Regions from separate parts of the Candidatus Contubernalis alkaliaceticus genome, predicted to be linked through region 1. Evidence: riboswitches for the same ligand, from Rfam matches in the RefSeq annotation. Region 1 holds a riboswitch; the other holds the start of a gene.
What was found. Region 1 has a riboswitch for molybdenum cofactor ahead of moaA (GTP 3',8-cyclase MoaA). Riboswitches for the same ligand answer to the same signal wherever they lie in the genome.

Region 1 (10,857 bases):
GCCTGGATGCATAATTACTGCAGAAGGAGAAATATTCTCAGCTCTTTCTGCCGTAAGCGCAAAATACTTCCTGTATTCACCTATAGAAGGAAAGTAACCCTTCTCCTGTCTTTCCCTCTGCAGCCGCAGCATATATATTACCTCTGCCTCCTCCAAACAACTTTCCAGATCCCAGGAAATTTTGACCCCCATATCCCAAAGACCCGGAGGCAATAAAGTAAAAGGCCCCACCACCGTTACTTCCGCCCCCAGCTTTAGGAGTGCCCAGAGGTTTGACCTCACTACTCTGCTGTGCAGAATATCTCCTACAAAAAGGACCTTCAGTCCGGCAATGCCGCCTTTAATTTCCTGTATAGTGAACAAATCCAAAAGAGCTTGACTGGGGTGTTCATGACAGCCGTCCCCGGCATTGATCACCGGTATCTTTACCGCATTACCCGCCATGACCGGGGAACCGGCCAGGGAATGTCTGAGGATAATTCCCTCCACCCCCAGGGATTCAACCGTCCTCACCGTATCCACCAATGTTTCCCCTTTTTTTACACTGCTGGTTCCACTGTCGAAGTTCATCACCACTGCCCCCAGATTCACTGCAGCCTTTTCAAAAGACATCCGGGTCCTGGTGCTGTTTTCAAAAAAGAGGTTCACTACCGTTTTCCCCGTTAACAGAGGAGGGAACTCCAGGTTTTCCTGAAAAGCTTTTTTATAACCCTCCGCCTTCTTTAGTATCAGCTCAATGATTTCCTTTTTTAAATCTCTGATTCCCAGCAGGTCTTTTTCTATAAACTCACTTCCTGTCACATTTCTTGCAGTAATGGAACTACCGGTTTCACATTGCAAAGTTATTACCTCCCTCACAGCCATTATGTACAAATAAATACTCCCACCGCCGGACAGCTGGAAGGAGTACACGCATTTTTGCGAATAAAACCTTTTCAGCCTCGCCGGACCAATTTAAAGGTTAAACAAATAAATCTTCCCAACCGAGAGAAGTGGGAAGATTCTTTAATCATAATAAAACTTAAATTAAATATAGAATCCTTACTAACCTCTCGGGGTCAGTTTAAAGGTTCTTCATTTAGAATTAGTTTAACAAAGCCTTAAGGCATTGTCAACAAAAAAAAACCATTTTTGTAATACGAAACGAAACAACCCGAAAACGAAACAATAAGCAACAATCTTGGTGAAAAAAATTCACCAGCCATCTAGACCTGAATAAATTATCTGCCAGCAGTGCTGACGTTTCAATAATTTTAACTCAACACAGTTATAAAATTGGTTGAAAAATAATTTTATCCCCTACTTTCTTCTCCCGAAACATCCTATCAAATAATATTTCATGGTTCACCCGCCATAAATTTTCACCGTATTTTTCAGCCATTGTCAAACAGTTCTGTGGAAATTTATGATATTTCAACACATGGGCAAAACTATAATATATTTCACGGCCCTGGTCATTCAATTTCAAGGCTTCCTTTTCCATCAGAAACTCGGCTCTTTTAAATTCACTGAGCACTTTTTGAATTTCAAAGCTGTATGCACCGCTTCTCAGCTTAATAAATATAAAGGGCCTTGGACAGTCACTGCTCCTGGAGGCAGCCAGGTATAAAAAATTGTGAAGAGTTTTAACTTTTTTAAAAGGAAAGACCATCATCAGTCTTAATATAAGAATATGGTTTAACGTATAATGTAAAGTTCCCGTCAGCATATTATTATCATCCGCTCTCATGTTTTTTATCTCTTTTTCCTGCTATTGTTAATATGCTGTGACCGAGGGAAACTTATGCCTTTAACGGTGAAGTAAATAATGCTACTGCTGAACCCTTTTTCTTAATTTAAACATTTTATCCTGTTCTTCTAATTATTATTTTTTACATTCAACCGCTTTTACTTACTCTGCCTGGTCCTCTAAAAGCTTTAGCTGCACATAATGCCTTACGCCTTTTTTAAAAATTTCTGTTCAATAAGGTCTACCATTCCCACCGCATCCTCAAGGTCAAACTGAGATACTCCGGGCAGGCCAAAATCATAGTCCGTAGCTGCCGCAAAAAGTTCCGGAGGCGAAGAGATCAATTCCATTTTATTGGCTGCCTCTTTTCGAAATACTTCCAACTTAGGCCTGTCACCAAACTTATATCCTTCAGTAATAATCAAATCTACCCCTTTAACATCCTTTACGATTTCCTCCAGAGACAGTTCCTCCTCCAGTTCCCTGACATAAGCAAACCTTTGGGGTGAAGAAATGGCAGAAACTACTGCTCCCGCCTGCCGATGAAGCCAGGTATCTTTACCCGGTGAATCCATTTCAAAACTTTTCCTGTGGTGCTTGACCGTGGCCGTTTTATAACCTCTCTTTTTTAGTTCTGGAATAAGTTTACAAATCAAAGTAGTCTTGCCGGTATTTGACCAACCTACTACAGAAATTACTGGAATCAATAGATTCTCTCCTTCCTGACACAATTGCATGCCAAAATTTTATGTAACAGGTCGAACTGTTCGAACCCTCAAACTGTTTTAAGATCAAAACTGTGTTTCATTAATTTGTTAAGTTAGCGCAGCTAAGAAAACTATCCCCTGATTCACGGCAGGTCCATCAGCTGGACCTGCACTTCATCTCCGGGGCCAAATGGCCCTTTTCCCGGTGGTATATGGATTAGAGAATTTACCCGGGCGAAGGAGGAAAATCCATATCCAGTGGGTTCTACCTGAAAAACTCCCTGCCGCACAAATGTATTCGCCTTATAATACCTGTCCTGGGGGTATACCCCCTTAATATCTCCCACCAATTGAGCATTTACCTCCGATGCCGTGCTTTCTTGGCATCCCTGAAGCCTCCACAGGACAGGCCTGACCAGCTGCTGAAAAGAAACAAAAGCTGCCGAGGGGCTGCCGGATAATCCAAAAAAGAGGAAACCATCTTTACGGGCCGCCACCATGTAATTCCCCGGCTTCATGGATACCCGGTTAAATAAAATTTTTGCACCTAAAGATAAAAAAACCTCTTCCGTAAGGTCGTACTCTCCCCGGGCTGCTCCTCCCGTAGTAACAAAAACAGACAACCCCGGCATCTGCCTCTTAAGAACACCGGCAGTAATATTTTTTTTATCCCCGGCAATCCCTAAATACACAGGAACCCCACCGCTTAAAGCCACCTGGCTGCTCACCATATAACTGTTGGAATTATAAATTTTACCAAATTCCCTCTTTCTATTCAAAGGCATCAATTCTTCACCGGTAGCCAGAACCCCTACCCGGGGACGGGAATAAACTTTCACCCTGGCTTTCCCTAAAGAGGCCAGCAGTGCAGCCTCCCCGGGACGAATCAGGCCTCCTCGAAATAATATCTGCCGGCCTTTTTTAAAATCTTCTCCCGCTGGGGAGATATTATCCCCCGGCTTGACCCTTTGGGTAAATTGGGCATAACCCCCCTGCTGATGCACCATTTCAAAAGGTACTACTGCATCAACCCCCCGGGGGAGAACCGCACCGGTCATGATTCTAACGGTTTCTCCCGGATTAATTTTAACCCTGGATTCACTTCCGGCCCCCAGCGTCCCCTTTATTTTTAAAGTCAGGGTACAGCCGGGAGGCAGGTTCTTAAAATCACCGGAAACAACCCCATAACCGTCCATCCTAGATCGGGTAAAGGGCGGATAATCAAAAGGTGCGGTAATATCTTCAGCCAGAATATAACCCTGGCTGTTTAATGTTTTTCGGGAAGTGACCCGGGTAACGGGAAGATCCTTTAAGATTGCGGACAAGCCTTCCTTAATACCTACAATATGTTCCAACTTTTCTAAGTCCCCCTGTTTAATCGTCCTCTCGGCATAAAATCAAACCCGGAGGATGATAATAAATCTTTTACTGTTCCAATACCTTAATCGTATTCCCCACAGAAACCTTGCCCCCTTGAAGAACCCTGGCAAATATCCCTTCTTTGGGCATCACGCAGTCCCCTGCCTGATAATAAATAGCACATCGGTTATGGCACTCTTTTCCGATCTGGGTTACTTCCAAGAGCACCTCTTCTCCCAATGCCATTTTGGTGCCAATTGGCAGAGAAACCAGGTCCAGCTTTTCTGTAGTAATGTTCTCAGCAAAATCACCCGGATTTACATCCAACCCCATATCCCTCATTTTTTGAACACTCTCCAGTGCCAAGAGGCTGACCTGCCTGTGCCAGCCTCCGGCATGAGCATCTCCCACAAAGCCATGCTCTTCTTGAAGGACAGCCTCTCCTACATTACTTTTTCTGACCCCTTTGGTGTCGCTGGTACAGACAGCTGCAACTTTCCCTGTCATGAAGTATTCCCCCTGGTATTTATAATAATATTTTCAGTTATTATTTTAGTAATATTTTAAAGCTTACTTCCTGCATACCTTTATCTTCCAAAGATAAAGGCTCTCCCCCAAGTTAATTGATAGAAACTAGCCGCCAATCTGCTGCATTTCCCTCTTGCTGCAGTTGAACCTGCTGTCGGGATTTTTATCCACCTGATGAGGGTCCGGCCGAAACTTTAGGGACTGAAGAAACAGCTGCTTAATTTTTTCTTGATCTCCTCCGGCCTCTATCAAATCGATTTCATCCATTGAGAAAAGACAGGGCTTAATCTTTCCGTCAGAGGTAATCCTCAACCGGTTGCATTGGCCGCAAAAATGCCTGCTGACTGGAGAGATAAAGCCCACTAATCCCTTGGCTCCTTGAATTCGATAATAATCTGCCGGGCCATTACCATGAAAAGAGAACTGCTTCTCCAATGGACCAATTTTTTCGCAAAGCCCTTGAATCTCAGATAGAGGGATAAAGCACTCCCCCCACTGCTTTTGGTGGCTCTTACTGATGGGCATATACTCAATAAATCGCACATGAAGATCATTTTCCACAGTTAACTTCACAAATTCTTCTATCTCTCCGTCGTTGATACCCTTCATAGCCACAACATTAATTTTTACCGGGGTAAGCCCCGCCTTAAGGGCTGCCTGAATCCCTTCTTGAGTTTTTTTCAACGCACCTCCCCGGGTAATTTTTTTAAAATTTTCCGGGTTTAATGAGTCCAGGCTGATATTGACCCGGGTTAAGCCGGCTTTCACCAGGGCCGGTGCCAATTTATTTAATAAAACTCCGTTGGTGGTCAGAGAGATATCGTCAATTCCTTCAATTTGAGATATTTTAGAGACCATCTCCACAATATCTTTCCTAACCAGGGGTTCTCCCCCGGTCAGCCTAACTTTTTTGATACCCAGGGCAGCTGCAGCCTTGGATATATTTATAATTTCCTCCAGAGACATTACTTCAGATACATTAGGAGAACAGGAACCAACATCATCGGGAACACAGTAAAAACATTTCAAATTGCACTTATCTATGACTGAAACCCTGAGATAATCAATTTCTCTACCATATGGATCAATTAATTTTCCCATACTACATCCCCCTCCAAATAAAAAGTCAACCAGCTGCTTATAAAAGACAGGTTGACTAAAAAAACAACAAATTCTCCTTTCTAAGCAGCGAGAGGCAAAAAAGTTTCCCTTCTTACCCTATCGGCCGCAAACCATGGGAATTATCCTTTAGGAATAACGGCTCGGAGAATCATATTTTTTTACTGGCGGACCAACTCAGGCCTTTCCTTAACCAGATTAACAGCTCTTTCAAACTCTTGCCTGGTATTAATGTTCTGAAAGGAAAGAAATTCTGAGTCATACTTTTCTATTTCCTGCTGTGAAATATATTTTGTGTTTATCTGGGTGATGAAATATCCTATTCGATAATAATCCTTGTTCAAATGTTCAGCAATATAATCTACGCAACTCTTGCTGTACACCGCGTGCAGTGACTGGTGACAATCATTAATCAGGGGAACAACCAGATCATAGTCATTAACAGGATATTCAGAAAGATAATGCAGCAAATTAAGATTTAGAAAAGGCATATCACAGGCCACCACTAAACTGAAATCACTGGAGGACCTGGTTAAGCCGGCATGGACTCCCGTCAGGGAATTTTTCACGGGCTTAACAATGATATCCCTGGTAAAAATCACCGGAAGATTTCCTGCTTGCTCTTCCCTTTCCCCTACCACAATAATTTCGTCGAACACTTTCTGAAGTTTCCCAACAATAATTTCCAACATTGTCATCCCAGCAAGAGTGAGCTGAGATTTATCCTTACCCATCCTTTTACTGCTGCCCCCTGCAAGAACAACTGCAGACTTTGCTGTTTTCCCCATTGGATACCATCCTTCAAGCATTGCAATCAGTTTTTATAGTTTAACCCTTACGGTTACTGCAAGAAGCACTTATTTAACAATAAAACTATTTTGACCCCTCTATTATCTTTAAAATCTCTGAAACTTAAGATGTGGAATCCTTTTCATCCGATGAAGACTCCTCAGGCTTTTCTTTTACAGGCTCAGGCTTGGCTTGTACTCTAGGTTTTTCTTCATCATCTTCAATATTTATGCTGTCTTTTATATCCTTGGCAGCACCTCTGAATTCTCTGATCCCTTTTCCCAGGGACTTTCCTAATTCCGGCAGTTTGCTGGGTCCGAAGATGACCAGGACAACCCCTAGTATGATTAAAAGCTCCGTTGTACCTAATCTTCCTATCACAGTATCACCTCCTCCTTTAAAATTACTTTCTGGTAACCTTAGCAACCAGGATACTGATTTCATAAAGCAAAAGCATAGGTATGGCCATCAAGATCTGAGAAATTACATCAGGTGGCGTAATAATAGCCGCCAAAATAAATATAACCACCAATGCATGAGTTCTGTATTTTTTTAAGAACTCTGAGGAAATCAGCCCCAGTTTGGAGAGTATAAAAACAGCTATGGGCATTTGAAACACCATGCCAAAAGCAAAAACTACCCCGGCAATATAAGAAATATAATTACCAAAAGAAATCATCGCCGAGATTCCTTCTGTTTCAAATCCCAGGAAAAACTTGATGCTTATGGGAATAATAACGAAAAATGCAAAGGAAACTCCCCCGGTAAAAAGCAGAAGAGAGGCAGTCACGAAAACAAAAACAAACTTTTTTTCTCTTGGATCTAAACCAGGCAGGACAAAGCTCCAGACCTGATACAAAATAACCGGAAAGGCCAACAGAACACCAGCAATAATGGCAATTTTAATATTGGTCATAAAAGCTTCCGCTACACCGATAAAAACGAGATTTCCTTCAGCGGGCCTGATGATGGTCTCTCTTATCAAATCCACATACATAAAGGTTACGATAGAACCGATGACAATAGCAATAACAGAAATGATAATTCGCTTTCTAAGTTCATCTAAATGTCCGGTCAGATTCATAACCGGTTCTTTTTTCTTTTTTCTCCCCACCCCATAGCACCCTCTCAACATAATTATAACATAACATTCTAAATTATAATTTATCCTTTTATACGTGTCAATCCAACCAGTATATAATTTCCCTTGAGTTTTATTCGATATACGGACAGCAAAACCCTTCTTTAAAATTCTATGAAATTAACATAACTTAAACATAATATACATCTGTGCCCTGACCTATCCTCCATTTCTACCTTAATAATGCTTTTTTTGAAATAAAAAGGAAATAATTTGATCCAGCTTTAGATGTATTGAAACTAAATCTCTCCGGGTTATCTCCTCTCCCGTATCCAAAGAAGAAGACTTATCACTTAACCAACAGAAATGCTTGATGCGGTAGTGCTTATCCACCAGTTCGGCATTCTTTAACTGCTTCAATACTGTTTCATAACTTAGAAATACACCAACCTCAGACTTGTTATGGAAAATTACCGCCGTTTTATATTCTCTGTCCCTGGTTCTTCTGATCTCCTTAATGGCCGGCAGGTTAAAATACCCGTAAGCTGAATCTCCGGGTAAAAGTGGAGTAATGGTTTTTAAAGGTACTAAAATTAAATGCTGCGAAAATGGTATGGGCACCAAATTACTTTTTCCCAATACTTTACCATATTCTTTAGCTGCAGACACTAGATCCACAGAAAACTTTCTAGCCAGCTTTTTAACTACTCCTTTTATTGTTTTGTTTATCTTTTCCTCAGACCCATCAGAAAACAGAACCCTGGTCAACCTGCCTTTCCCCTCTTGGTATGTTGGGAGCAGAGCTGCAATACTATCGCACCTTTCCCAGAGTTTTTCTGTCAATTTGAATACCCCCTTAAAATTGTTTTAGCTCTTTATGTTATGCCGGGGGAAATAAAAATCCACAGAAATATGAAACCTTTTGACAGATCAGCTTCTTATTTAATATATTTCCGGTCTTCTGTCCCGTAAATAGTAAATTTCTTTACGAACTGATTTAATTTGATCTGGAAATATCTCCACAGCCAGCACAGATTCCTCTTCCCCTGCTTCCGCCAGGATCTCTCCACCGGGGTCCACTGCCAGAGAACCACCGAAACCCTGCTCCCCTTCGATTCCTGCACGGTTTACCCCCACCAAAAAAACTTGATTCTCCGCGGCCCGGGCACATGCCAGGGTTCTCCAGGCATGAATCCTGGATCGGGGCCACTGAGCGCAAACAAAAATAATCTCCACCCCCTCCAGGGCAAGAGCCCGGCTGAGTTCAGGAAAACGAAGGTCGTAACAGATCATAATACCGCAGGAAACATTATCCAACTTGAACAATCCTATTTTTTCTCCTGGAGAAAAATAATTTTGTTCTCCATTGAGACTGAAAAGATGTATTTTAGAATAATCCCCCACTAATTCACCCTGACGGTTTATAATTAGGCTGCGATTTAAAAGCTTCCCCTGCTTATAATCGGCAGTAGAGCCTCCTACAATGTTTACATTATGTTTCCTGGCAAAGGAACTTAGAAAACCCAAGGTAGACTGCCCTTCCTTATCTGCCACCTGCAAATAATTATCCGCATAACCTGTATTCCAAAGTTCTGGGAGGACAAGAACCTGAGGATTTTGATTCAAGGCCTTTTCCATCATTTCTAAAATCTTTTCCCGATTTTTATCAGGGTTTCCCTTTTTTATTTCCGCCTGAATCAGTAACACCTTCATTAAATTCACCCTCTTTAAAATTATCATGCATTGAGAATTGAGAATTGAGATTTGAGAATTGAAAATCATTCTGTCCATAAGAAGCAGTACTATGTCTTACTTCTTATTATTTATGATTTCCACATGAAGCTTTCGAGTACGGGGGCCATCGAATTCACAAAAATAGACACCCTGCCAGGTCCCCAGCACCAGCTGCCCCCCTTGAATCAAAAGGCTTAAAGAAAAACCCATCAGGCTGGCTTTAATGTGGGCAGCTGAGTTTCCCTCCATATGATGGTAATCCCCATCAAAGGGAATTAAATTGTTAAGGCAGGTGAGAATATCCCTGACTACCGAAGGATCTGCATTTTCGTTTATTGTGAGTCCTGCCGTGGTATGGGGGACGTAAAGATAACATACCCCCTGCTCCACAGTTTCCTCCTTTATCAGATTTCCTATTAGTGTGGTAACCTCTAATAATTCTGTTCTTCTTGATGTTTTCAAATTAAGAATTTTCACTTAAATTTTACCTCCTTTAAAAAAAAAGAGACTCATTTAAGAGCCTCTAATCCTCTTCTTCTTCTCTAAGATATCTTAAAACATTCTTATAGGCCTTTACATCTAACTTCAGAGCCTCATTGATCAATTTAAACTTACTTGAAACGCTGGAGCTTGAAACCCCATAACGTTGGGCAATCTGTTTTTGGGTAAAATCCAGGAAGTGGAATCGCACCAGGGCATATTCTAGTCCTGCAGCCCAAACCATGGGTTTCTTAATCAATGGAACCTCGGGGTGAACAGTGTTAATAAAATCCGACCAAATGGCTTTAACATCCTCAATGAACTCTTTATCATAACAGTCTAGTTCTTTCATTTTATGCAGAGTGCAGTTCAAGACCTCCTGCCACTCCTCCAGCCATTCTGGGGCATCCACAGTATACTCCTTAAGATTAACCCGACATAACTCTCCGTCTAAATAGATCTCATAGGGTTCAGGTGCCCCCATTTCCTTCAATATCAACAGCGCCAGTTGTTTGTGCTGTTCTTCTACCCAGGGGTTCTTTATGAAAGATCTCAATACTTTTTCCGCGGCGTCAGTACCAATTAAGCCATAAAGATATATAACGTCACTGACAATTTCTTCATCTCTGCAGTATAAAATATCTAAAAGTTTATTACGAAATTGGGGGTTCTGATTATACTTTGCAACCAATTTTTCTTTAGTCTCTTCAACAATAGGAGGAAATTTTTGTTCCGCTTTAATAAAATTAAAATTTTCATAAAAATCTTCATCTTCACTAATGGCCTCCAGAAGTTCCTCCGCTTCGAATGCCATCTCTCCGTCTGGAGTCAATGTCAAATACTTCTTTAGATAAATCCGTGTTTGAGTCAAATCTTCCAGCAACCCATAATTTACTGCCATCAAAAAATAGCATTCTGTCATGGTGGAATCCAGTTTTTCAACAATATAACAAAAAATCTCATTGGCCTCGGTTAAACAACCCATCTTACTCAAAAGGCATGCAACATTATAATGATTGAGAGGATTATCCGGTTCGGTTTCGATGGTTTTTCTAAAAAACATAAGAGCTTTATCGAGATTATTGCGCTTGTAATATAAGGTGCCCTTTTCAAAATAATAGCTGGCATCCTTTTGAAATTTAACAACTTTATTTTCATGTGCTCTTTGTCTGGCCTGTGTCAACTGTAATTCACCACCAATCTTTTATCCTTACAATTTATCCTTAAAAAACAATAATTTATACTTCTCCAAGTTAACATTAATATCCTTCCTTTAATTATATAAAACATTTAAATATCTAGTTCCTAAAATTTATGGTAAAAATGGTAGA
Region 2 (10,857 bases), 1.6 Mb from region 1:
GCTTTTCAGGGCCTCCGCTATCTCAACAACCTGTTTTTCTCCCATCCCATAAACCAGCAGATCTGCTTTTGCATCCAGGAGGATTGAACTGCGTACCCTGTCCTCCCAGTAGTCATAATGGGCTAACCTACGCAGGCTGGCCTCTAACCCACCTAAGATAACAGGAACCTTTTTATAAGCTTCTTTAACTTTTTGAGAATATACTATGGCGGCACGGTCTGGCCTTTGGCCTCCCCTGCCGCCGGGAGAATAGACATCCTTTTTTCTTCTTTTTTTTGCTGCGGTGTAATGATTTACCATGGAATCAATATTTCCGCTGGAAACAAAAAACCCAAGTAATGGTTTACCCAACTTTTTAAACTCATTTAAGTCTTTCCAGTTAGGCTGAGTGATAATGCCTGTTTTGAAACCGTGAGCTTCCAACAGCCTTCCGATGATAGCCACACCAAAGGAAGGATGGTCTACATAGGCATCCCCGCTGATGATGATGAAATCAAGCTTATCCCATCCTCGTTCTTCCATATCTTTTTTTGACACAGGTAAATAATCATTTTTCATAGGAAATTCCTTCCGCACCTTTTTCAATTATTATTATATTTTTTAGTAGGAGAATTGCTAATCTCATTTTTTAGGGTATGAGACCCCAACTCTAAGTGTTAGCGTGAGTGGGCTTTTAATCAGGTGGAGTAGAGTCTCCACCTGATTCCCCGATGTTTTTAGCTTACTGAAACGAGTTCACTTTCCACTGTATTAATAATAGTTATTATAAGTCTGTTCTTACATAAAGATTCTTTCTACGGGACTCCTTTAATTACCACCTTCAATGACCTGAATTTTTATATCATGCTTATTAACTTTTTGTGAAATTTCTTCAAGCTTTTCCTCCACTCTACCAAGTTTTTCATTTGTAATCATCTGAGCTTCAAATAAAGAATTTATCTGAAGAGCAATACTATTTTCAATTAGTATTTCTGTCTTTATAACTCGGTTATTTAATTGTTTAACATCTTTCTTAACCTCAGAAATATCCTTCTTAACCTCTTTTTTGGTATCTTGTAATTCAATATATACCTTTTCTAATAGATCAAAGGCCTTATGGTCCATTTTTATCACTCTCCAAAACATATTTTATAAATACATTATACAACAAAAAGCTATATATTTACAGCACATTTGTTCGATATATGAAAAAAGTTGACCTAAGGTTATTTAAAATTATTAAATAATTGCAGAAAAAAAAGCTGCCCTCCTAATGTATGTAGAAAGACAACCTTGAAGATTTGAAATGAAGAATGTTATTCTGCTTCAGTTGCGCCGCCTGTATCAGTTGGAGCTCCGGCTATACGGGCAAGATATGAAGCCCCAAGATTTTTTATGTGTTTGCTGATATTATCAAAGTAATTTAGATGTTCCTGTTCTGAATCAATAAGGGTTTCAAACAGTTTCATGGATATGCTGTCGCCGTTTTCTCTGCAGACAAGGGCAAACTGGTTGTATGCATCTATGGCGCCTTCTTCCTCCCCGGCGTTAAAAGAATAAATAGTTTCCAGGTCCTGACCTTTTACTACGCTCCCCGCCAGATCTGTGGTAGGCTCTCCGCCCAGTTCCTTAACTCGCTCTGCCGTTGCTTCAGCGTGTCTCATCTCGTCTATAGCAATCTGTTTAAGTTCAACAGCTAGTTTGCCATAGTCCATATCATCAAGATTATAATGCTGATTCATGTATTGATGAACTGCCTGAAGCTCCATAGAACGAGCTTTATTTAACACTTCAATAACTTTACCTCTTCTTTCTTCTCTAGAACCTTGAACCATGTTCTACCTCCTTTTATTTTTCCTTCTTCTTATACTGTTCTTTTCATCCAATTGTAAATCCTTCTATAATTAACATATCTTAAAGCAATATTTAATAGTTCATAATATTTTTATAATGTCCCATTGTTACCTGTTTTATGTTTTGCACAGTATTTAATCTCTCTTAGGCGTGAAGCACAGAATGTGCATCATGTTTTAAATTCCATCGGATAAACTAGTTTCCTTCTTTGAGATATAGATTCTAGTTCTTTGAACATTTCTTCTTTTACCAATGAAGGGTCAAGATCAAGGTTTTTGGTAAATATTATAAAAAACTCTCTTACTAATTCTTTCTTCCAATCTGTAAAAGCCGGTTCATAAGTAAGTAAGTAGGCGCAAAGCCTGCCTGTGTCTGTTTCCTTTTTTCCCAGGCGGCAGTCCTCAAAATCAAATCCATAAATTTCATCTCTTATAATAAAATTTCTTAAATTTATATCATACATTATCATGGTCTTCCCATAATGGTTTTCCATTACTTTATAAAAATTTTTAAACCAATAGGCCAGGGAGGATGCTGTAGCGCAGGCGGTATGCCAGGCTTCCTTTTCCAGAGGCCCGGCCATTTCCATTTCCTCAAAAAAATCTAAAAACAGCTGACCTTGAATATACTCCATGACAATGTGCTTCTTTCCCATATAGTAAAGTATTGGAGCATGGATTTTCTTTTCCTGGAGTTTATGAAGAATACTGGCTTCTTTTTCCATATCTTTTGTCCCGTCAGCATATTCTTTTAAAACAAAACTTTCTGTTAACCCGGATTCCATTTCGGCTTTTATTAAGTAAACCTGGTTTTTTTTACTTTTGAACTTTTTAATCAGACAATACTCCTTTATTTCCCACTGTTTAATAAACTTTTCCTCCAGAGGAGCACTAATTTCTTTATTGGGTATCATCCTCTTCTCCCTTCTGGCTGATTTCCAGATGAATTTCCCCATATTTTTTGTAGCCATCCAGGGTGGATACCAGGCCCACCACTGTCTTTGTTAAAATTTCTTGCACGAATTCTACCATGGAAATTTCCTGATTGTTTATGGTAAGTTTAACTTGACTGCTGTCCAGGAGACAGTCGCCCCGTTTTTTTTCTCCACTGAGTATGGCATACAGCAGTTTTTCACAGCTGAGTCCGCAGAGTCCGCAGCATTCCGGAGCCACATTGGGCAGTTTGGGAAATACTTTTTTTTCAATATAATCCACCAGGGAATCAATGTCTTCCACAGCGTTAAAGGCCGGGAGGCCTTGGTACTCTGTTAATTCATTGGATATCACTCCGGAGATGGCAAAGACAGATGGATTGATTCTTTCATCCAGTTCTTTTGTGGTATGACCGCAGACAATTTTGGGGACGTTGTAGTCAGAAACTCCTTCCAGGACTACAAAATCATGGTCGTAAAACTCCAGGATTTTTTCCACCGGCAGTTGGGAGGGAAAAAGGATGTCTGTTTCAAAAAGGCCCCGGGCGGTGACCAACTGGGCCCCTGCTTTTTTGTGTCGGTCTGTATTGGTCCCCTCAGTATCGATAGCAAAGTCTTCGAAATGGATATCTTTTACAGAACCCACCGTGTACCTTCGCCGCCTTAATTCTGTTATAATTTTTTCAACAGTGGTAGTTTTGCCTGATTGGGTAATCCCAAAAACAGAAAAAACCTTCATTTTATAACCACCTCCATAAGTATGCGGAATAACAGAGCACGCCCAGGAAAAGGCATGTAATGATTACTCCGTAATCTTTTTTCCCCAGGGAAATTTCATCGATATAAGTTCGCCTGGAGTGTGCCCGGAAGGCCCTGGCCTCCATGGCTACCGCAGTTTTTTTAGCTTTCAGGATTGCTCCGGCTACCACAGGCATTAGAATATAGCTGTATACCTTTAGCTTTTCACCCAGAGGAATGTTTTTCAGGGGAACCCCTCGGAGCTGTACGGCTACCAGGGCATCCTTCATTTCCTCTATGAAAATAGGTAGAAATCGGGCAGCTAATAATACCATATAGGCAATCTCGTAAGGAATCCGCCAGCGGGTCAATCCCAACACCATTTTGGTGGGGTTTACCGTAATGAGCAGCATGGCGCTGGTTATAATAATCATCATCCTCAATATTACGGACACGCCGGTAATTATGCCGCCCATGGTAATTACCTGTATTCCTTTAATCACCAGCAGGGGTTGTCCTGATGGTGCAAATATGCTTTGTACAATTAATAAAAAGAAGAAAAGGGATATAAATCGTTTTAGCCGGGGAAAAACCTGCATCACTTTAATGCCAAATATCTTAAGCAGTGCCAGTGTAGTGGCCAGGATGGCAAACAGCCAAATTACCTCTCGTATCAGGATGGCCAGGGTTGAAACCACCAGCACCATGGTGATGATTGAACGGGGATCCAGGTTATCCTTCATTCCGTTACTGCTCATAGATTTTCCCCTCTTTCATACTCAAGGTTCGGTTTGTGCAGCTTTGGCTGAATTCATAATCATGGCTGATTAAGATATATCCCACGCCTTTTTCTTTAATCCGGTGCAGCAGTTCTGCAAACTTGTGTTTTCTTACGTAATCCAGACCGGTGGTGGGTTCATCGAAAATTATAAATTTCGGCTCCAGGGCCAGGATAGCCGCAATTACCAGCCTCTGCTTTTCCCCCTGGCTCAGGTTAAAAGGGAAATTATCCCGACAGTGCTGCAGGTCGAAGTAGCTTAGCATTGCTTCAACCTTGTTCTCGATCTCTTTCTCTTCCAAGCCCCGGTAGCGCAGGCCGAAACTGACTTCCTCCTGAACCGAAGGGGTAAATATTTGTTTTTCAGGGTTTTGAAATATATACCCCAGCCTCTGCCCTATTTCTCCCAGGCTCAGTTCCTGCATTTTTTTACCCTCCAGCAGGACCTTTCCTCTGGTAGGTTGATATATACCCATGATCACTTTTCCCAGGGTGGTTTTCCCGCAGCCATTAGGGCCATTGAGGGCTACCGTATCACCAGTTTTGATGCTGAAAGAAAGATCGGAAAAGACTTCTTCCTTCCGGGGGTATGCATAGCTCACCCCCTGCAGGTTAATAAAATTCAAGAAAATCACCTCGCCGCCGTCTGATAATAACAATCTTTTAACATTTCTTTATTTTGAAGTACCTTATCCACCGGCTCCAGGCTAAGTATTCTACCGTCTTTTAAAGCCATAACCCGGTCGGCAATTTTCAGCCTGTCCAGGTTGTGGTCCACCATGATTACCGTTTTCCCTTTTTCTTTTAGCCGGAGGACAATTTCCAATATTCTATCGCTGTTTTTGCCGTCCAGCTGTGAGGCCGCTTCGTCCAGAATTAATATTTCCGGATTTAAGCAGAGAACAGCGGCTAAGGCTGTAATCTGCTGCTGCCCTCCGGATATCTCGTTAGGGTTACCTGACAGCAGATCTTTAATTTCCGTCATTTCTGATGTTCTCTCCACCACCTGGAGAATTTTTTCCCGGGGGAAGCAGAGATTTTCGGGGCCAAAGGCCAGTTCATTTCGAATCACGGGGAGAAATAGCTGGGTCTCAGGATCCTGGAAGACGATTCCCACTCGGGAAGCGATATTGGGAATGGACATGTCTCGGGTGTTCTCCCCAAATAACAATACATCTCCTTCCATAAAACCCTGATGGCTGTGGGGGATAATTCCGCACAGAGCCATGCACAGGGTGCTCTTGCCACAGCCGCTGAGGCCGATTACTCCTAAGATTTCTCCTGCCCCCATACTAAAGCTGATATTATCGATTATCCTTCTACCATCCTTCTGGTAATAAAAGGTCAGCCTTTTTACTTCAAGGACCATTATTGTCCCTACCTTCTTATGTTTATTATATTGTCCTACAAAAATTATTTATAACGGCATCTTACTGAATGTTTATTTCCACGGTAAATTTGCACCAGCGCTGGCCAAATTCGTCCTGCCGGGCAAGCACCAGGAAGGGACCTGAGCCTCCCTCATTTTTACTCTTTAAGGGTTCACCCTCCTGCTGGTATACCAGGTAAATGTGTTCGCTTTCCATGACTTCCTCTACCGTATAAGCCACTACGTAACCGTCTACAGCTTGGGCTGTTACCTGCTCTCCCTGCTCCAGCAGGGTCTTGTCTACAGCAAGGATGACCTCCTTTAGGGGTACACCTTTATAAGTATGGTCAGAAGGTGGTTTACCGCTGGAGCGTAGGGTAGTCACGAATTCTACTTCTCCCAGGGCTTTTATTTCCTCTAATGTAATGACACCTGTTTCCTCGCCGTCCGCCTTAATCATTACCGATGGGTTTTCAGAATTTTGGTCTGTATGAGTCAGTTGTTTCTGGTTCAAATATGCCAACCCTCCTACTGTTATGAGCAGGGCGACTACGATAAGTGTCAGTATTCTTCCCTTCATTTTCCATTTCCTCCTGTCCATTAATATATCAGTTATTTAAGGCGCGACGCCGATATTAAACTTTTGTAACTGTTTAATCAGCCTGAAGGCAACCAGTCCCCCCAGTCCCCCGGAAAGGGAGGCTGCGCTGAGGCTTAAAAGGAGAGGGATTAAAGGCAGTCTAAAAAAGACAATGGTCACCAGTACCGTTCCCGTAACATTAGCTGCTACGCCTCCTAAAAAAGCGTTCAAAGGGGAATTGACTCCACCTCTTAAAATGATATACAAAAGGTCTACCATAATTCCCGGGGCTACATAGGTAATAATGCTGATGGCCCCGTGAGTTCCGAAAATACCCATGGATATTACCAGAATCGCCTGTATAACCCCAATTAATGTCCCGGTCCCCCGTTTGTTGACCAGACCGTGCCCCAGCACGATCCAGAGCATATAAAAACCTCCGGCTATTACCCCACCCGGGATAAAGAAGGGCCCGGTGATAATATGGGCCAGGGGAACTATGATAGGTTTTATGGCTACTCCCAGGGCAGCCATCATTGTTATAATAACCAGGTCAAACATGGAGAATTTTTTCAAAAAACCTTTTTTCATCGCAGTATCCCCCGGTTCTAAAATTCTAAAAAACATCCTTTTGGACCTTCAAATTTTATTCCACCTTAATTGTTTTTAGCTGCCCAACCCAGACCTGAGGAGAAGCTTCTGTAGTGACCAGCATGATAGGGGCTGACTTATCTTCCAGTGCCTCCCCATTTATTTTAAAAGCAATAATGGTATTGTCGGAAAAAGCTGTATCTCCCTCCAGGGCGGCGGAGTAACCATCAGCTGCCACCAGGGTAACTTCTGCTGCTTCCTTAATATTGGCTTTTTCCAGTAAGTTTTTAAGTATAACGCCGGTATATTCATTGGTCTCTTCTTTCACTTCTGCTGTAAGGGTTACTCTTTGCATTTCCTTCAGTTCCTCTATGGTAAATAAAGCCTCTCCATCAGCCCATGAAATAGTAAATTCCCAGGTGGACTCTTCCGCAGGATCTTCTTCATTCTCATTCTCACCATTGTTAGAAGCTTCTTCTCTATTTTCTTCCGGCTGCGCAGTGGTATTATCCTCTACAGGAGCATCCTGTCCGCAGCCCACTGCTAAGCCAAAAAATAACAGCATACACAAGGTAATACAGAAAATCATTTTAATTTGTTTCAAAGATTTTTCCTCCTCTTTTATAGAAATTTAATTATGCTTTTTCTCTTATTGTCCTACCCTTTCGGGTTTATCTTTTTTCTTGCTTTTATAGAAACTTTCTAAATAAATGCTCCTGTATTGACCATTTAGTATGTAAGCTTTTTAAAGCACCCCCTTTATTCACTAGGGCTTTGTTTTCATTTTTTGTTAAAATACAGTGCATGTTATAACATGATAAATTTTTGGCTCAAAAAAAACTCCCATACTGTAAAGGAAGGGGAGTTCAGTTTAAGACATTATGTAAAGTAACAGTAATATGCAATAAAAAAAGCGTCCTAAACAAGACGCACAAAAGCATATTAACCGGCTCATTTATGAGCTGCCTTTATGATTCTCCTTTCCTCAACGGGAGGCATCGCCGTTTCCAGCAGCACCCTATCGGTCTGTAGCCTTAGGTATAAACCCTTAGAACTGTTAGACTCGGAGTTATGTAATTTCAAACTAATTATAATACGAAGTTAAAAAAAATGTCAACCGGTTTCTTAAGAATTTAGTCTAATATCAGAGATTTTTGTTTCATCCTCCAGCAATTCCAGCAGCCTTTCTCTGCATCTGTCACATAGGGTAATAATCCTTTCACAATTGCAGGCTGTTCCTTTACTGCCCAGGGCGTAAGTTCTGGTGTTGTTGCCTGCTCCGCAGTTATCACATAGATATCTGTTGCATCCATAAAGCTTCAAAATATATCATGCCTCCCTGATATGGGTTTATTTGAATTATTCTCAAGCATTACAGCGAAAAGTTACTTATTATGAACTACATCTCTAAGCCATAGAGACGGTTTCATCCTCCAGGTCTTCGACCTCCGATACGCTCTGGTAAAGATGGAACCGTCCCCTTGACAAAACAGAAAACCGTTAATAAATCATACGGCCCTCGACAAATGCTTTTGTCCTTGGGTCCTGGGGAGAGGTGAATATTTTTTCTGTGTCATCCATTTCTACAATTTTTCCATCGTACAGAAAAATGGTGCAGTCGGTAATCCGTCGGGCCTGAAAAATATTGTGAGTAACTATGATAATGGTAATACCCAGGGTTTTATTCAGCTCTACCACTAGATTTTCAATTACTTCTACATTTGTAGGGTCCAGGTTTGCCGTAGGTTCGTCCAGTAGTAATATTTTTGGATCAAAAGCCACCGCCCGTGCCAGGGCCACCCGCTGTGCCTCTCCTCCGGAGAGGGAAAGTGCCTGCTGATCGGCAACTTCCTGCAGGCCAATTTTTTCTAGCAAAAGAGATACTTTTTTGTGAATTTCTTCCCCGTTTATTCCTCGGGCTTTCAGCCCGTAGGCAATATTTTCCCTCACTGAGGTCTTAAAAAGTGTGGGATTTTGGAATACCAGAGTCATTTTTCTGCGGAAAGATAGAGCAGTAGACCTATTTAAAGGAACTGAACTTTCATTAAAGCTGATGGTGCCGGTGGTTGGTTTAATAAGCAGGTTAAGTAGGCGAAGAAGGGTACTTTTTCCACAGCCACTGGGCCCTATTATCCCGTATATTTTTCCTTCATTGATGGTCATGTCCTGTATGTTTAATACTTCCCGATTATATACTTTAGTCAGGTTTTTTACTTGAATTAGGCCTTTTTTACCAGGGATGACGTCCCCCCCCCTTCTGAAAGCGGTACATAACAGAATTGATAATAAAGAAGATAGTTAATAAAATGATTCCTAGCCCAATTGCCAGTTCAAAATTACCTTTGCTGGTTTCAAGGACGATGGCAGTGGTCATAACCCGGGTGTGTCCCTGAATATTTCCCCCTACAATCATGACGGCCCCTACCTCAGCAATAATTCGTCCAAAACCCGTTACTATGGCGCCCAATAAGGAAACCTTGGATTCTCGAATTACTGTCCAGGCTGTTAGTATTGGTGCGGCGCCTAAGGTAAGGGCGGTTTCCTCTACTTCTTTTCCCTGGCTGCGAATGGCAAGCATAGTTAACCCCACTACGATGGGTAGAGCTAGAAAAACCTGGACTACCACCATAGCTGTGGGTGTATACAGAATACCAAGAGGACCTAAAGGGCCACGCCTGGCAATAAGCATGTAAATTAACAGTCCAGCAACCACTGGAGGCATTCCCATCAGGGTGTACAGTATCCTACTTATGAAACCCGTTTTTTCTTCGGGTCTCATGCCCAGGTAAGTACCCAGGGGAACTCCGATCATAGTGCTGATGATCACTGCCATACCCGAAACAGTTAGGGATAATATTACAATTTCCATGAGGTACGGATCCAGGCTGAATATTAACTTAAATGCTTCTATGATACCTGCTGCAAATTGATTCAAAGAACCACTCTCCATGTATTGAGTTAATATAGTGTTTGTATTTAATATTTCAGGCACATCCCTGGGAAGAACAGAACTTCTCCCTGCAGCTTATAATCGGTAATCATCTGCTGTCCCTCTTCTGACATAAAAAACTCAATTAACTTCAAAGCACTTTCATACTTATTATGAGAGTGTTTTTTCGGGTTTACTGCCATAATACCATACTGATTGAAAAGGGTTTGGTCTCCCTCCAGCAGGATATCAACTTCCAGGGTTTCCTTGAGGGCAATATATGTGGCACGATCCGTCAGGGTGTAGCCCTCCTGTTCATCGGTTATGCGCAGGGTATCCCCCATGCCCTGACCTACAGATTTATAACCTTCTCCGAAATTGGAAATCCCTGCTGCTTCCCAAAGAGAAAGTTCCATGCTGTGAGTGCCGGAGTTATCACCTCTGGAAATAAAAGTATGATTGCCCTGGATTATAGCTTTTAAAGCCTCTTTGACCTCATCAATCTCTTTTATGCCGGCAGGATCTTTAGTCGGCCCGACAATAATGAAGTCGTTGAACATAACATCGTATCTATCCACAAAAAAGCCTTCTTCTACCATTTTTAATTCAGAACTTCGGTCGTGTACCAAAAGAACGTCCACGTCTCCTCCTTTGCCTAGTTCCAGGGCTTGTCCTGTTCCCTTAGGAAGAACCCTGACTTCAATACCATATTTTTCTTCAAAGGCTGGAAGCATATAATCCAGTAGGCCGGAGTCATATGTGCTGGTGGTGGTGGCCAGGAGGATAAACTCATTTGATGCCGGGGCCGAGGCAACCTGTTCACAACCAACCATTGTGCTAAATATTATAATCAGGACCAGCAGGCAATAGGTAAATAACGGAGGGATTTTTTGGTTCCAAAAAATTTTTAAAAGTTTTTCAACAAACACTTTTAATCCTCTCCTTTAATTTAGGGCATATCTGGATGAGTGCTAGTAAATTATTCAACATAAGAAATATTTTTTAATAAAAAACCCCTGCACAAAAGAACAAGGAGCCGAACTTAAAGGCTTTTTATAAAAGTGCTTAGGGAAATATTCAATAAAATAAAAAAGCGCCTAAACAAGAC

Region 2: linked by a shared signal. The riboswitch ahead of HUE98_RS07490 (molybdopterin-dependent oxidoreductase) and the one ahead of moaA (GTP 3',8-cyclase MoaA) in region 1 are both predicted to bind molybdenum cofactor.

The regions. Positions count from the first base shown of each region.
Region 1 is NZ_CP054699.1:3,112,656-3,123,512, forward strand. It holds gene HUE98_RS15440 (aspartate carbamoyltransferase catalytic subunit) at 1-840, opposite strand, end outside; gene HUE98_RS15445 (hypothetical protein) at 1,268-1,729, opposite strand; gene mobB (molybdopterin-guanine dinucleotide biosynthesis protein B) at 1,936-2,436, opposite strand; gene HUE98_RS15455 (molybdopterin molybdotransferase MoeA) at 2,580-3,791, opposite strand; gene HUE98_RS15460 (MOSC domain-containing protein) at 3,862-4,302, opposite strand; gene moaA (GTP 3',8-cyclase MoaA) at 4,429-5,424, opposite strand; molybdenum cofactor riboswitch at 5,482-5,603, opposite strand; gene mobA (molybdenum cofactor guanylyltransferase) at 5,604-6,230, opposite strand; gene HUE98_RS15475 (twin-arginine translocase TatA/TatE family subunit) at 6,355-6,612, opposite strand; gene tatC (twin-arginine translocase subunit TatC) at 6,635-7,345, opposite strand; gene HUE98_RS15485 (competence protein ComK) at 7,550-8,155, opposite strand; gene HUE98_RS15490 (carbon-nitrogen family hydrolase) at 8,255-9,025, opposite strand; gene HUE98_RS15495 (secondary thiamine-phosphate synthase enzyme YjbQ) at 9,122-9,523, opposite strand; gene HUE98_RS15500 (tetratricopeptide repeat protein) at 9,570-10,709, opposite strand.
Region 2 is NZ_CP054699.1:1,528,875-1,539,731, forward strand. It holds gene HUE98_RS07440 (YgiQ family radical SAM protein) at 1-558, opposite strand, end outside; gene HUE98_RS07445 (hypothetical protein) at 808-1,104, opposite strand; gene HUE98_RS07450 (ferritin-like domain-containing protein) at 1,296-1,814, opposite strand; gene HUE98_RS07455 (BUD32 family EKC/KEOPS complex subunit) at 2,003-2,746, opposite strand; gene mobB (molybdopterin-guanine dinucleotide biosynthesis protein B) at 2,733-3,503, opposite strand; gene HUE98_RS07465 (energy-coupling factor transporter transmembrane component T family protein) at 3,505-4,260, opposite strand; gene HUE98_RS07470 (energy-coupling factor ABC transporter ATP-binding protein) at 4,250-4,906, opposite strand; gene HUE98_RS07475 (energy-coupling factor ABC transporter ATP-binding protein) at 4,912-5,649, opposite strand; gene HUE98_RS07480 (molybdopterin-dependent oxidoreductase) at 5,711-6,229, opposite strand; gene HUE98_RS07485 (ECF transporter S component) at 6,266-6,820, opposite strand; gene HUE98_RS07490 (molybdopterin-dependent oxidoreductase) at 6,876-7,424, opposite strand; molybdenum cofactor riboswitch at 7,781-7,901, opposite strand; gene HUE98_RS07495 (hypothetical protein) at 7,946-8,143, opposite strand; gene HUE98_RS07500 (ABC transporter ATP-binding protein) at 8,321-9,100, opposite strand; gene HUE98_RS07505 (ABC transporter permease) at 9,051-9,755, opposite strand; gene HUE98_RS07510 (substrate-binding domain-containing protein) at 9,797-10,678, opposite strand.